Regions from separate parts of the Thalassotalea coralli genome, predicted to be linked through region 2. Evidence: riboswitches for the same ligand, from Rfam matches in the RefSeq annotation. Region 2 holds a riboswitch; the other holds the start of a gene.
What was found. Region 2 has a riboswitch for lysine ahead of ACOB80_RS17780 (2,3,4,5-tetrahydropyridine-2,6-dicarboxylate N-succinyltransferase). Riboswitches for the same ligand answer to the same signal wherever they lie in the genome.
Positions count from the first base shown of each region.

Region 1: it holds a riboswitch for lysine, as region 2 does, so the genes downstream of both, lysC (lysine-sensitive aspartokinase 3) here and ACOB80_RS17780 (2,3,4,5-tetrahydropyridine-2,6-dicarboxylate N-succinyltransferase) in region 2, are expected to answer to the same signal.

Region 1 covers NZ_JBVVBK010000002.1:490,407-498,686, forward strand. Annotated here, with positions in the region: gene pdsR (proteobacterial dedicated sortase system response regulator) at 1-496, shown strand, start outside; gene pdsS (proteobacterial dedicated sortase system histidine kinase) at 500-2,656, shown strand; gene queE (7-carboxy-7-deazaguanine synthase QueE) at 2,696-3,370, opposite strand; gene queC (7-cyano-7-deazaguanine synthase QueC) at 3,458-4,135, shown strand; gene lysC (lysine-sensitive aspartokinase 3) at 4,267-5,625, opposite strand; lysine riboswitch at 5,771-5,957, opposite strand; gene ACOB80_RS07575 (ElyC/SanA/YdcF family protein) at 6,354-6,932, shown strand; gene ACOB80_RS07580 (Nif3-like dinuclear metal center hexameric protein) at 6,999-7,757, opposite strand; gene ACOB80_RS07585 (class I SAM-dependent methyltransferase) at 7,778-8,280, opposite strand, start outside.
Region 2 covers NZ_JBVVBK010000007.1:262,405-270,684, reverse strand. Annotated here, with positions in the region: gene ACOB80_RS17795 (ABC transporter permease) at 1-581, shown strand, start outside; gene ACOB80_RS17790 (succinylglutamate desuccinylase/aspartoacylase family protein) at 674-1,801, opposite strand; gene ACOB80_RS17785 (PLP-dependent decarboxylase) at 1,815-3,071, opposite strand; gene ACOB80_RS17780 (2,3,4,5-tetrahydropyridine-2,6-dicarboxylate N-succinyltransferase) at 3,077-3,826, opposite strand; lysine riboswitch at 4,002-4,177, opposite strand; gene ACOB80_RS17775 (DsbA family protein) at 4,312-5,619, opposite strand; gene ACOB80_RS17770 (methyltransferase) at 5,768-6,793, shown strand; gene ACOB80_RS17765 (sensor histidine kinase) at 6,902-8,280, shown strand, end outside.

The DNA.
Region 1 (8,280 bases), on a different contig from region 2:
AGGACAATCTGATACTTTGCCCATCATCTTTTTAACCGCACGAGACAATGACGTTGATACGGTAAGTGGCTTGCGCATAGGCGCAGATGATTATCTAACAAAAGATATCAGCCTCGCTCATTTAAGTGCTCGAATAGCAGCACTTTTTCGACGCCAAGACGCTATAAACAAACCAACTCCCGCTGATCATATTTTGCAACAAGGCGATTTAACCATTGATAGTCAGCGCATGACAATAGCGTGGAAGAAACAAACAGTTGATTTAACCATTACAGAATTTTGGATGATTCACGCGCTTGCTAAAAACCCTGGCCACGTTAAAAACCGTCAACAACTGATGCAAGATTCGAAAATTTATGTTGATGACAGTACGATTACTTCGCACATTAAACGTATTCGTAAAAAGTTTAATAAAATAGACTTGGCATTTGACTGTATCGAAACCGTATACGGCATGGGCTATCGCTGGAATCTGCACACAGTGAGCGAGCAATAGCTTGTGAAATTAAGATTTGGCCTCAGAAGTAAACTTCTTCTCCTTTCGACCTTTCTCATTACCATCCCTTGGTTTGGCTATCAATACGTATGGGAAATGGAAAAGTACCTACGCTTTGGCCAAGAAAAAACTATTATCGGTACCGCTCGCGCATTAGCTACTGCTTTGCATGAGCGGCCTAACCTTTTTAATAACCAAGCAAGCTTTTTACCCAGTGTTGAAAAGGGAAAAGATTTATACGGCTATCAGTTAACGCAACCCATTAACTTAGATGGTAAATTTACCGACTGGCCAGATTTCACAGTAAAAGCCCATTACTATGGTTTTAATAACCTGTTAGCCACAGAAGTTCCACTAAAACGCGAAGATGTCACCGTTCAGTTTACCGCAGCAGTGGGCAAGTACGATAAATATGTTTATTTTTTCCTGAGCGTTATAGACGACCATTTAATATTTCGTGGAAAGCAAGCATTAAGCATTGATAAAAACGACTTTATCACCTTAGCATTTACTACACCCAACAATGACTTTGTGCGCTTAGCCATCAGTAACAGACAAAGAGGCTGGCTAGATGCGTTTCAAATCAATCACCCTAGCGGCAGACCACAAGTAGCCAATTATATTCAAGGGCATTGGCTACCAACGAATCAAGGCTATAACGTTGAATTTAGAATTCCTTTGTCCAAATTCAGTGATAAATTGGCCTTTGCTGTGCACGATGTTGATCAACCTTTTGGCGACACGTTAGCGACGATAGCCAGTGCCGACACGCGCTCGGTAGATACCTTAGGCACGATCTTGGTTCCTTCGCCAGAGATAGAAAGAATTGTTAAAGGTATGAGCTATACCAATTCCAGTATTTGGGTAGTAGACCAACACCGACGGGTTTTAGCTAAAGCAGGTGACCTTCAGCAAGCCGACGGTTTATGGCAAAACAATCGTATCGCCAATCAAGATTCTGATTGGCATCAATCCTTAAAATCTTGGTTAAAACCCTTATTTGATCGCTTACTTACCGCACCGCCAAAAGATTTTGTCGATAAACTTTACGATGCGCAAAATTTAACGGGAGAGCATATCCAGTCAGCTTTAAACGGCACCCCGCAATCACAATGGCGCTTATCAGAAGATAAAAAGGCCGTAATATTGACAGCCGCATACCCTATATACATCAACAATAAAGTACAAGGTGCTGTTATTGTTGAAGAAACTAATAATGGTATAAGAACGGTACGCAACCAAGCACTAGAGAAATTATTCACCAGTATCTTAGCCATAATGTTATTTGGTATTTTGGCATTTTTCTTCTTTGCCACTCGTATTTCTAGTCGTATTAGATCGTTAAGAAATCAGGCAGACCTAGCAATTGATGAACAAGGCCGAATTAATCATTTAATGGATGCATCTAAAACTAATGACGAAATTGGCGATCTATCAAGAAGTTTTGCAACAGCCGTTGCTCGTTTAAGTGAATACAATCATTACCTAGAGCAAATGTCTTCGCGACTGTCACACGAACTTAGGACCCCCATTGCTGTTGTGAGAACGTCTTTAGAAAGTTTGTCTTTGCATAACTTGCCAGAGCAAAGCGACCCAATTATTCAACGTGCAAAATCAGGGATTAGACGTTTAAATCTGATATTGACCAATATGAGTGAAGCAACGCGTTTAGAACAAATGTTAAGAGACACAGAAAAGCATCAGTTTAATCTCGTTGAATTAGTCAACGGTTGTGTCAGTGGTTATCAGCAAGTATACCCTCAAATAACGTTTACTAAAGACATTACATTAGACAATGCAAATATATCAGGTTCACCTGAACACTTTGTTCAACTTCTAGATAAAATTATTGCCAATGCCGTTGAGTTTTCGTTGGATGATATCATTACTTTATCTTTAAAAATGAGCGGACAAAGCTATGCTCTGACCATCAGTAATAACGGTCCATTTCTTCCAGAAGAAATGAGAGAGCGTATATTTGATTCGATGGTATCGCTAAGGGGTACTCAGCAAGATCTCGATGACAAGCGACCACATTTAGGCTTAGGCTTGTATATTGCAAGGCTAATCGCAGAATTTCATCAAGGAAAAATATCTGCGATAAATCACCAAAAACCTGACGGTGTAACTATTAGCTTGTTATTACCGAAAACTAAGTAAATAGAAAGGGTTGCCTGACTTCCCTTACATATTTGCTGTTTATTCAATGCCTATATATTTGTGCACTTGAATGGATAAGCGCCAGTTATTCTCAATACAAGTGCTAATAGCAAGTTCTGTTGCTCGTTGTTTTTGACTGATAGGTTGTAAATAAACCGGCGTATGCTCAACTTTGTGCTCCGCAAGTAATGCTTTTAAATCATCAACATGGGCTTCAGTTGCCACCGGATGTTTGATTTCGTTCGCGCGAAGCATTGCTTGCGATAGAATCTTATAGCCACCTTTCATATTCACTTTCGGCGAAACCGTGACCCAGCACTCAGGCGTGGTTTTAACTTCAAATGTACCAGAAGTTTCAATCTGACATGAGTAACCAGAATCTTGAAAAATTTGACACAAATCGGTTAAATCTTCCATGCAAGGCTCACCGCCTGTGATAACTATATGCTTAGCTTTAAATCCTTGCTCTGAAAAAACTCTGAGAATATCTTCTGCACTGAGGCTGGCCCAATGATCTGATTCATTAGCTTTAGCTACCATGTTTGCTGATGATATTTCATCTTCAAGTCTGATCTCCCAAGTGTGTTTTGTGTCGCACCAAGAACAAGCTACTGGGCAGCCTTGTAACCTTAAAAATATTGATGGTTGACCAGTAAAACTCCCCTCGCCTTGGATAGTTTCAAATAATTCATTGATTTTGTAACGTTTGCTCATATCGAATATTGGCTCTTTTGCCACAAGAAAGGCGTTTAAAGGCCTATTAATTTCAAGTAAAATGCACAAGTTTTTTATTATACCTCAGTGAGAACAAATATGAGTAATAAAGTGGTAGTGATTTATTCAGGTGGTATGGATTCATTCACCGTACTTAATCGCGCGCTAAAAGATGGCAAAGAAGTATTTGCCCTGTCTTTTGATTATGGCCAGCGCCACGTAAAAGAATTAGATTGCGCACGTGATGTTTGTCAATCTTTAGGTGTTCCTCACAAAATTGTCGATATTTCTGCGATAAATCAACTATTAGCAGGTTCTTCACTGACTGATGACATTGATATCCCAGAAGGTCATTACGAAGAAGAATCAATGAAATCAACGGTTGTACCAAATCGTAATATGATCTTGTTATCACTAGCGGTAGGCTACGCGGTTTCTGTTCAAGCTTCTCAGGTTTATTACGGTGCACATTCTGGTGATCACGCAATATACCCTGATTGCAGACCAGAATTTGTTGAAAAAATGAATGATGTTTGTCAAATTGCTAACTATGAAGCGGTCGATATTTTTAGTCCTTACCTACAACAAACTAAAATAGATATTCTTACAGATGGCCTTAGCATGGGTCTAGATTATAGCCAAACTTGGACCTGTTATAACGGTAGAGAAAAAGCCTGTGGTAAATGTGGTGCATGCCAAGAGCGACTAGAAGCATTTGAAAAAAACAATGTCTCTGACCCGCTTGAATATGAGGTTCAAGCTTAAGCAGACGCTAGCTCAGTGTTAATCACAAAATAGTCGGCATAATTTTCGAATTAGCCTGTAGTAGAGTATCTGACAAAGCTGCTATATCTTAACCACACGCTAAATTAACATGAGAAAAGTGTAGGCTTTGCCTACACTTTATCAAACAAACTTTGATGCAGTTTTTCTACCGCGTCATTCGCTTGTTTTTCATCTACCAAGAAGCATAAATTGTGCTCGCTTGCTCCATGGCAAATCATTCGCACATTAATGCCTTGTAAAGCGTCGAAAATACTCGTTCCGACCCCATTGGTTTCATGGATTTTATTGCCAACAACAGCAACTAACGACAAGCCATGCTCTACGGAGACTTCACAGAGCTGTTCTAGCTCCTGCACAACGGTAGAGTTGAGCAATGCTTGAGTTGAACCTGTAGGATTGTCAAAAGTCATGGCGACACTAATTTCACTGGTCGTAATCAGGTCAACACTCAATTCATGCTTAGCAAGCACAGCGAAGACTTTAGCCAAAAAGCCGCTTGCGTGAAGCATTGCAGGGCTTTTCACAGTAACTAGCGTTTGCTCTCTTCGTAACGCAATTGAACGATACGTTGGTTTTGAATCTACAGTTTGTTGAATGCTCGTACCGCCCTTTTCTGGCTCTTTACTCGAACCAACAAATACTGGGATATTTTGACGCATCGCAGGGATCAAAGTCGCAGGATGCAGTATTTTAGCGCCAAAGGTTGCCATTTCTGCTGCCTCGCCGAAACTTATTTCTTCGATAGAACGTGCTTGATCAGTTATACGAGGATCTGTGGTAAAAATACCAACGACATCAGTCCAAATGGCTAGTTTATCGGCGTTAAGTGCTTCAGCAATAAGCGCAGCACTATAATCAGAGCCGCCACGACCTAATGTTGTTGTATCCCCTTGTTCACTTTTCCCAATAAACCCTTGGGTGACGATAACTTGGCTTTCCAACTTTGGCGCAAGTTTTGTCTGTGCTAATTGCTTAAGTTGAACAACGTCTACTACTGCTTTACCAAACAAATCGTTGGTACGCATAACTTCTCTTACATCAAAATAACTCGCGTCGACACCAATGGAATTGAGAACTTTAGCAAATATGCGAGAACTCATCTGTTCACCGAACGACAATATAGTATCTGCCAATCTTGTCGTATGGTTTAAAGATTGTGCTTGGCCGTAGGTAGCGAGCTCATCAAGCAAACTATCAATTTCTTGGTTCAGCGACTGCTCACACGATAATTTTGACGTAATCTTATATTGAATGTTGCGAATTAAGCTAATGATTTCAGCCTGTCGCTCAGAAGATACGTTGGCGGAAGCTAGTTCGACTAGCGCATTGGTAACGCCTGCACTTGCAGAAACCGCAACTAACCTATTACTTGGGTCATTTTTGATAATATTTGCGCAACGAAGCATAGCTTCGTGATCAGCAACACTGGTACCGCCAAACTTGGCAACGGTTAATGAAAGAGATGACATCACGACCTCCAACCACGGCATTGTGGTAACGATAAAGCCACGAGATTTAACATAACTAAGGTCTCCCTAAAAGTCGACTAAACAACTAAAATACTTAAGGAAGAGCATGACTGACACTAGAATACGGATAGGACCAATTTTCGTTTCAGCCAGAAGCCCTCCACCTTTCCTGCTGAGTAAACAGGGGTGACAGTCCCAGGGATTCAACCCTAGCAACCGAACACCAAAGTCTTGAAACTTTAGTGTCCTCGGCGATAGTCCCCCTCAATAGCCTTCATCGGAATTCAAGATCCTCCAGCTACCTACCTGGCTATCGCACCTCTTCTGGTACGAACCACATTAAAACTGAGTAATTGTTCTAATTGGCAAGTAGGCGTATTAAACGTGATTTCATTAAGCATTTCAAGACACTTTTGTAATTATTTATGCCATTTTCCTAAAAAGCTCAAACCACGTAGATTGTTGAAAGTTTTTATACAGTTCGTTCTTTTTAATAAGTTTCTTGCTAACATTGTGCCTAATTTGACTCGTTACGATTTATCTACATGGATTTATTTTTACTAAAAAAAATCATCGGTTTTATCCTGATGCCTTTTTCGCTTTCAATTCTTTGTTTATTTGCCGCTCTTTTTACATTTAACAAGTCACCTAAATTTAGTTTTAAATGTTTGCTCGTTGGTACATTGTGTCTAAGCCTATTTAGTACACCTTGGTTAAGCGATAAGTTAATGGCGCCAATTGAAAATAACTACGTTGCTTTTTCCAAACAGAAAGGCAAAGTAGACTACATTGTCATATTAGGCTGTGGCCATGAAACCGATGCTGCTTGGCCAGCAACGTCTCGGTTAAAATCCTGCTCAATGCAACGCATGGTGGAAGGATTAAGAATCTTTCGAATGCACCCAGAAGCAACCATTATTACCTCTGGCGCAGCACTTGGCGATCGTGTGTCAAACGCGGTGACAGTTAAACAAGCCTTGGTTAGCTTAGGTGTAGCAGAAAGTAAAATTTTGGTAGAAAATTTTCCTAAAGATACAGAAGAAGAGTCTGAACTAATTGCACCTCGCGTTAAAGGCACTAAGGTTGTTTTAGTCACCAATGCTGACCACATGCCGAGAAGTGTTCAGTATTTTAACATGCAAGGCGTTGAAGTAGTTCCAGCTCCTGCTAGCCCATGGGTTAAAGACACTAGCGAAACAAAAAGGTGGGCATATTACCTGCCCTCTCCAACCGGTTTAAAGCAAACCACCAACGCTTGGTACGAAACGCTTGGGCGCATCGTTCAATGGTTAAAAAGCATTACTTAGCTTAATGTGGAGTCATCCTAGGGTAGCTAGTTCCACAATTAACTACCCTAATCTCTTTTTCCAGATCTAAGCTGGGTTATCAATATCAATAAACTGAACATCTAAAGAGGTGTGTTGGCTCAAATAGTCTGCGAGTGCTTTAACACCAAAAATTTCAGTAGCATGATGCCCAGCAGCAAAATAATGAATACCCTGCTCTTTTGCCGAATGTGTTGTTTGCTCAGAAATTTCGCCAGAAATAAAAGCATCAATTCCATATGGCGCCACTTGGTCAATATAGCCTTGCGCTCCACCTGTACACCATGCAACGGTTGAAATAGATTTGTCATCATCAATATCGATGTGTAAACAGTCTCGCCCTAAAGCCTTTGAAACGTGTGCTTTAAGCTCACTTCCCGTCATTGGCTCAGACAATTCACCGCGAAGAACCAATCCTTGCTCGTTGCCTTCTTCTAATGGTCTAATGTTTTGAAAATTTAAATGTGCCCCCAATTGCGCGTTGTTGCCTAGCTCTTTATGAACATCTAGCGGTAAATGGTAAGCAAATAGATTGATATCGTTATCCATTAACGCCTTGATACGATTATATTTCATACCTCGAATGACATAAGATTCATTCTTCCAAAAATAGCCGTGATGAACGATGATTGCATCTGCCTTTTGCGCAATAGCAGCGTCAATTAACGCTTGACTAGCAGTAACGCCGGTTACCACAGTGGCAATAGTTTGCCCACCTTGCACTTGTAGCCCATTTGGACAGTAATCTTTAATGAGTTCAGGTTTCATCAAAGCATTTAAATATGCTTCAAAATCTATTGTTTTCATTCTTTACCTAATATTTCTAATTATGATTCTTTTCGAGATTGCACCGACGACACATTTATAGGTGCGAGCTTTGGTCCTAACTTCCACTTTGGTTTAATTGGCGTCAGTGGTAACACGCGCTTTTTGGCGACAATAACATAAATCGAGCCTAATCCTGGTAAATAGCGTTGAGCAAAACCTTGCCAGCTACGAGCGAACATACCGTTACTCACCGTTGTCGCCAAAGAAGAATGCAGCCTCTTCTCTTCACTTAAAATTTCGTAGCCCATCAAATGCAGCCAATCTTTTACCCGACCAGATGAAAAAAACCTTTCATTCCATGGTGCTTGTTGACGTCTATAAGGAATAAGTTTATTTAATCCAGCAAGACTTATTGGGTTAAACCCCGTAACAACTAGGTAGCCATTGGGAATTAACACGCGATTAGCTTCGCGAATCACGTGATGAGGATCGAGAGAGAACTCTAAAACGTGCGACAACAAACATACATCAACACTATGTTCTAAAATGGGCAAATCGTCAG
Region 2 (8,280 bases):
ACGCTAACCCAGTTCTGTTAGCTTGCGGCTACACTTTCAGCGGCAATTACTCGCTGGTGGTTGAAGTAGAAGATCAATACTCAGCAGCAACGCGGCAAGCGGTTGTAGATTTTATCGAACAACGACTACAGGTTCATGCCATTGAAAGTGAATTGGTTAAAGACAACTATGCGGTTATCTATCGCGACGAAGCTCAATTAGTGGATATGATATCTATCTTCTCTGGGCTAGCTGTATTTTTAACGTGTATTGGCATGTTCGGCTTGGCAGCATTTAGCGCGCAACAAAGAAGAAGAGAAGTGGGTATTCGCAAAGTGCTAGGCGCCTCTAGAGGTGGCTTGATGGCCTTGCTAACACAAGAGTCTGTCGCATTAGTGCTTATTAGCCTTGCCATTGCTTTTCCGCTATCTTTCTACTTCATTGATAGCTGGTTAAACAATTTCAACGACCGCATTAGCCAAACGCCAACGATATACCTAATTTCGGCCTTAACGGTGGCACTAGTCACTTGGCTAACCGTGGCAAGTATTGCCTTTAGAAGTGCAAGTGTTAAGCCGTCATTGAGTTTACGACACGAGTAATACTTTACAAATAAACTCACTCTGGACGAATAAAAAAAGCACCAAGGCTGATAACAGTCTCGGTGCTTTTTTATCGTTTCTGTACGTTTTTTTTAAAGTACAAAGAACTCTTCAAATACTTTATAAAGCTCTGTGCCTTGGTTAACACTAGCCGATGCGAAATGAAGAATTGGGATCACTTCTTTGTCCAAACTCACATAGTGTAAAGCATCACCATCGCCGTAATTATCCATGCGTAAAATTCGTGCTAAAGGCTCACCAGCAGGTAGCGGTTTGCCAAATTCAGCTAAGTAATCCACCATGCCACCCATAGGCGAATAAAACGCTTTATAATGCTCTAAATAACAAGCGTATCGCGTCATTTCTTTTGGCTGATATTCTGGTGCATGAATAACACCTTTATATTGCAAATAACTGAATATACTTTTCGCATCTTCAAGGGCAACGTCTAAATCAATTTGCTCTTGTGAGCCTAGCTCTACAGTAAAACTTTCTTTGTTTAACGCATCTGAGCTAATTGAAAACTCAATGCCTAGATCGGCAAATGCTTCTTGCAACTTCCACCAAGGACAAAAGGTTGCTTCGTCCAAGGCACCGGCAAAGTCGTTTGGTATTAGCAAAGTATGTTCAATATCAAAATACTTAGCGCTTTCTCTTGCATACTCTGGACAATATAGATGCTTGCTCGAAATAGGCCCTGTGTGTAAATCTAGCACCAAGTCTGCTTGGTGTGCTAAGCGCTGTAATTGATAAGCGATACGTTGACCCGTCGTTAATCCGTAGATATTGTGATCAAGCTTTTGCTCAATCGTGTCTATCATTAACGCTTTGAAATTCTGTTCAATTGTTTTGTCGTCTTGACCAATGCTTTGACGAACAAATGGCGCAATAATATCTTCATCAAAATGATACATGCGGTTCCAGTTAACACCCGTAATAGGGTCAAATCGCCCTAAAGTATATTCACCGTTTTTGTGATTACAGCCCACAGGGTTTGCGTATGGAACTAAAGTGATATCGCCGATAATTGGTGTGTTTTGCAATAGCTCAAGCAACTGAAAAATAACAGCGTTACCCTGCACTTCTGCACCGTGCATATTGGCTTGAATGTAAACACTACGCCCATTGTCTTGTCCCTTAAAGCGGTACACAGGAACAGTTAAGGCAGCACCACTGGCCATTTCGCCAACGTGCATCACTTCTTTTGTAAATTTATTCATTGTTGATTCCTGTTTATCGTAGATACCAATCAGCTGGTTGTGCCGCTCGCACTTCTTCAAGACCGTTTTCTGTATAAACGTATTCGGCCGCTATTTGGTGACATAAGAAAAAGGGCATACTTTCGGTAAAGCCATAAGCGCCAGCAAAAGCAAACACTAAGGTATCATCGATATTCGTATCGGCAGGGAATGACAACCTGCCCAGTTTGTCCATACTGGTACACAGTGGCCCATGAACATCAAAGGCGAGACATTCTTGGTCTGATTCCCTTAATAACCTTGCAGGAAAAGGCTGGTCAGTAATTGCTGGACGCAGCAGATGATTAATTCCTGCCGCTAATACTAATTGTTCTTGCTGATAGTTAGTTTTTCTATCAACAACCTGTGTTAGATAGTAGCCCGTATGCGCAACCGCATAGCGTCCAAGTTCTAACCACAACTCTTTTACACCTGCTTGGCGTTTAATATCAGACAAATCTTCAATAATTTGCCCCCAACTTAGTCCTTGGCCAGTTTCAAGGTAATCAACACCTAAGCCACCACCAAGATCTAAAACTTCCAAATTCATGCCCAATGAATCAGCTAAACCAACTAATGGCGGTACCATTTGCTGCCAAAGAGAATACATCTTGGCATTGCTGAGTAAATTGCCCCATTGAAAAATATGAAGCCCATTAACATTCAGTTGAGAATAGTCTTCTAGGTTAACGCCTTGCCATTCTTCAACTGATAAACCAAATGGTGTTAACGCGTTACCGCCTAAAGGATTTTTTTCACCTTCTTGCCACTGTAACTGCACGCGCAACAACACATTCGGATTAACGTTTTTACCTGCAGCCACTTCGTTTAACCAAGTTAATTGATTAAGGCTTTCTACCACGAATATATTAACGCCAGCTTCCACAAACTCTGCCAATTGTTTTTTAGATTTTGCAGGGCCAGTATTTAAAATTCGTTCAGGTGATACACCCTGTTTTTTCACTTGATTAAGTTCACCCAAACTTGCAACGTCAAAGTTAATTCCCGCGCTGTCCACCGTTTGAATAATGCGTGATAAAGGGTTGGCTTTTACCGCATACCAAAGCTTAATAACCTCTTGCTCTTGCAAGCTATTTAAGTGATTAGCTAACGCAGGCAAGTCGTATACAAAGCTCGCCAGCTCATCTGGATTAGTCGGCTTATGCTGTGATAGAGCTGAAACTAATCCTTCAGAAACAGGTAACTGTTCAAACCAAGCGTCATTTGGGTTAAAAGTCGAAGATGGCTGCATAACGGTTATCTCAATAAAGTTTCTAACGTTAAAGAGGCGTTGCTTTGCTCATCACGGTATTTAACAATAAGTGCACAAGCCATAGAAAGGCCTTGTTCTTTACCCCACTCACTTGAAACAGGACGAGTGCCAGGAACAACAACTGCATACTCAGGAATATCAGCACCTTTTTCTAGCATCACTTGATTAACACAGTCATAAACGGGCACTGATGCTGAAAGGTTTACACCGGGTGCTAAAACAGCGCCTTTGCGAATCACAATGCCTTCAACCACAACAACACCTGCACCAAGGAAGGCATCATCTTCAACAATTACTGGGCTAGCACCAACAGGCTCTAATACTCCACCAATTTGAACAGCAGCAGAGACGTGAACATTTTTACCAATTTGCGCGCAAGAACCAATTAACGCGTGGCTATCAACCATAGTGCCTGAATCGACAAAGGCACCAACGTTGATATATGCAGGTGGCATAATAATAACGCCTGGGGCAACGTGAGCGCCACGACGTACAGAAGAACCACCAGGTACAAGACGCACGCCATCTTCAGCGCTAAATGCACGTGCAGGTAAATTATCTTTATCGACAAAGCCTTGGTAGATACCATCAAATTCTGTGTTTTGACCGGCTTTAAATGCAGCTAAAATTGCTTGCTTGGCATCTAGATTTGCGTGCCAATTACCTTGTGAATCTCGGTTTGCTGATCGCATCGTACCAGCTTCTAATTGTTGTAAAATATCTTGCCAATTCATTACTGACTAACTCCAATGAACGACGGCACACAAGAAAGTATTGATAAGCGTGAAGCTCAACACCTTCTAGGTACACGTAACTAACAAGCACTAAAGGCTTGTTGAAATAAATAGCAAGGAAAACTTAGGGCATTTGTAAGACGAGAACTTGTTGTGAAAAACAAGCACGCAGACAAAGGCCAGAAGCTCTCCACCTAGGAATAGGTGACAGTTGCTAGGATTCAACCTATACAACCGACAAATACATCAATCAAAAATGTATTTACCTCGGCGTTAAACTCCCTCGTCAATGTTCATCAGAGTTTGATCTCTTCCCATTGACTACCTAGTTTACGCTCCTCTTCTGGCCTTATTTATACACGCCGGCAAGATAGCCCACGTGCATCAAATAAGGATGCGCGTATTAGAACATTTATTCTAACTTGGTGCAATACAGGATAATTGTCAGTTTAAGACAGGTTTGTAATTACATAGAATGAAAGTACTTAGAAGGAAAGTGCGCGTTGTTCAACAACGTTATTTTCGTTTTCGAGATATTCTTGAAGGGCTTGCTCTATAACAAATAATCGATCTTGTCCCCAACAAAAAGTATTTTTGAATTTAAAACACGGCACGCCCCATAGCTTTAACTCAGCCAATTGTTTTAAGTTTTGTTCTGACCAGATTTGCCAATCGTGACTTTGTTGAAAATCTATCGCCTCTTGATAATCAAAGCCCGCCTTCTCACAAAGAGTACGAATGACGTTTTCGTTGCTAACATCACTTCCATCAACATAAATAGCTCGAAAGGCATTTTCAATAAAAGCTTCATCTTTGCCACAATGTTGAGCATAAGCAAACACTTGATAACAATTCATCACCCCCTTTCCAAGTGGGTCTGTAAAGCTGCCAAAAGGTATACCTGCACGTTGCGCCTCTCGGTTTGCATCTAAATAAATATACTTTTGCTTTGAAAGTGGCACCTTTAAGCCACGCATTAATAATGGCATAACAGGCTTTAAATTTAGCGGTACACCGTAAGCTTGGCTTAACCTTTTTGCTTTGATAAACCCCAAATATGAATATGGGCTTCGTAGCGATAAATACACTTCGATTGGCTCTGAAGCTTTTAGATTGTTTGAGGGTACATGCTGACAAGGTGGGGCTGACAACTCAAATTGACGACTAAAATCGCCTGAGTTAAGCGACAAATCAAGGAGCCTATCCTCTAAATATGACAATCGATCAACGCCTAAATACCACTCACCAGCAAACAACACACTTGCCGAGAGGTAGTGCCCTTTTTGTATTAACCTTCTCTGGTTATTCACTTGAAAATTTATAACGGGTGTTGAAGGGAAACAATAGCCTTCAAAGTTATCGTTCCACGTATCGTCAAATAATTGAATAGCGTCATCAATTGAGTGCACGCGTAATTGCCAATATTGCTGTCCCGTAGTAAGCGCCTGCTCGCTCGGGTAAGCTTTTATTAAAGGAAGGTTTAACTTGTTTGCCAAAATATTCGCGTCATTAAGTGCCCACTGGTTCATCAAAGAAGGAAAAATAGTGACCCCAGGTACCGTGTCATAGACCAAGTAAAGCGCTATAGAAACTCGATAATTAGTCTCTATATCTTTCAATGCACGAACTAATAAATAACTATGAGGATCATTTAAAGCAAGGTACGCTTCAATTTTAGGTTGCGAAAAAAATACCTTTGGCATAGAAAGATAATACCAAGAAAGCAACACACGACGAATAGCACTGCGTAGCCACCAAGTTTTTAATCGATTTTCTCGAATTTTTCTGCTCAAAGTGACCCCTTCTCAGTACGATACAAGCACTAAAAAGTGCCGCCACTCCTTTGGTATCGCGTTAAACTTGCGGTAAGATACCCGATAATTATGACACAAAATCGCCGATCCATAAGAGATTAGCTATTTATAATCACCTGAGCCCTGAATGTCTTTAAGTAATATTAGTCAATTGTTGATACGAAACATCGACCTTTTAACTGCCAAAAAACCTTTATTAGTTAATTTGCCTGACGACTTTATCGGCACAATTCAATTAGCTGATGCAGGGTTTGAATCTATAACCTACTTTGATACCCATTACGGCAACTTTTGCGCACGTCCTAAACACGAGAATTCAAACGCGGTTTTCGATGCTTCTTACGATGCTTCTATTCATGACTTAGTTATTATTCGCTTCCCAAAGAGCAAACCTGAGTTTCTATTTACACTTGCTATGCTAAATAGCTCGTTAGCTGAAGATACGCCAATGATTATTGTTGGCGAAAACAAAAGTGGAATTAAGTCATTAGCGAAACTCTCTAGCGGACTTCTCAATAATGTCATTAAGCAAGATGCCGCCAAACATTGCCTGCTATTTAGTGCCACTTCGCAAAAAGGCAAACCTTTCGTGTTGTCAGATCACTATTCTCAGTACCAGTTATCTTTAGCGAATAAAGAACTAGATATTGCAGCGCTTCCCGGCGTATTTAGTCACAATCGATTAGACAAAGGCACACAAGTATTATTCAAATACTTACCTGACAATATCCAAGGCCGAGTATTGGATTTTGGTACAGGAGCTGGGGTTATTGCTGCTTATCTAGGTAAAAGCACAGAAAACATAGCATTGGAATTAGCCGATGTTAGCGCGCTGGCTTTATCTTCAGCAAAGCAAACCTTAGAATTGAATGGGCTGACTGGCGAAGTATTTGCGACAAATAGCTTATCAAATGTATCGAAAAAATATGACGTAGTAGTCTCTAACCCTCCGTTTCATCAAGGATTAAACACCTATTACCGAGCGACAGAAGAGTTTCTCAAAGGTATCATTAATCACCTAAATTCAGGAGGGCAATTAATTATCGTCGCCAATAGCTTTCTTAAATACCAACCTATTTTGGAAAACCATTTTAGTAAGGTGGTATCCTTGGCAAATGAATCAGGATTTACCGTTTATCAAGCATTTAAGTAAATGCTGACTTAACTTCTGAGAGTAACTTTTTTACTAGAAGAGTTGCAATCTAGCAAAATTTTTACAATTATCGTAATTAAGTAAAATACTAATAGCTAAGCTTTATATATGCAGAACCCTGCTGAGATTAAGTCAATTCGTCGCCCTATAGTGATTGCCATTGTAGGTTTCATCATGATCTTTGTTTCTGTATCGGTTCTATATTTAGCAAAAACATTTCGTACTGAATCACACGAGCAAGCGCTACAAAGTACCCTGCAATGGGCTTACTATTTTGGGGAGATTGCGCTGTTAGCCGATTCAAATAACGACAGCGAAAGCTTGAAACGTATCGCACAAAAGATACAAATCAATAAGTCAATACAAGTCGTTGAAATCTATAAGTACACCAACGATGATGCCGAATCCCTGAACAATATCGTTTACTATGACCATTTAAAAACGGGTTACAAGCCCAATAATGAAGCACTTCACGTTAACCTTAGTAATTTAACGCAATTAGTATCACCTACCTATAGTGGTGACATTGTTAAAGTGCTTGTTCCAATACAACAACAGAACAACCAAGCCTATGTTTATATTGAAATGGATAGCCATAGCGGCTTAACCTTCAGTAACCATCTATTTATTATCTTGCTCGTGCTATTTTTCTTACTTATTGTCGGCACATTTTTCATTTATTTACGAGTAACCCAAATAGTTACCATGCCAATTCGAGATCTTAGCGAGGACGTGCTGAAGGTTTCAAAAACTAAAGACTTCAGTCTTAGAATCAGACAAATGCCCTATCGAGAATTTGATATTTTGTCGCGCAATATAAATGGTTTTTTAAACCGTACAGAGCGATACATTACTCAGTTAGGGCTCGCTGAACAAAAAAGCTTAGAATTGAATATCGAATTAGAAGATAAAGTGTCAAAACGTACCGAGGCATTAAAAGAGTCAAACCAAGAGCTACTAGCGACCTTAGAACAGCTTCATCAATATCAAGATCAACTCGTTGAAAGTGAGAAGATGGCGTCTTTAGGTGATATGGTTGCCGGCGTTGCTCATGAGGTTAATACTCCTATTGGCCTTGGTGTAACGGCATCTACTTTACTGTCTGACAGAATGACAGAAATTAAAACCGCATTTGAAGATAAGACCCTTAAATCGAGCCAACTCAAAAAATTCTTAACCGAAGGCTCGGAAAACGTTGGTATTATTTATCGAAATTTAAAGCGTGCCGCAGAATTAATCTCTAGCTTCAAAAAGGTTGCCGTAGACCAATCTAGTGATGATTATCGCCAGTTTAACTTCGCAGAATTACTTAACGAAATTTTGTTAACCTTGGCACCGCAAATTAAAAACACACAGTATCAGATTCATTTCGATTGCCCTGAACAATTGGTGGTAGTGAGCAAGCCAGGCCCTATTAATCAAATTTTAATTAATTTGATTCTTAACTCAATTAACCATGGCTTCGACGATACACCAGATGGAAACAT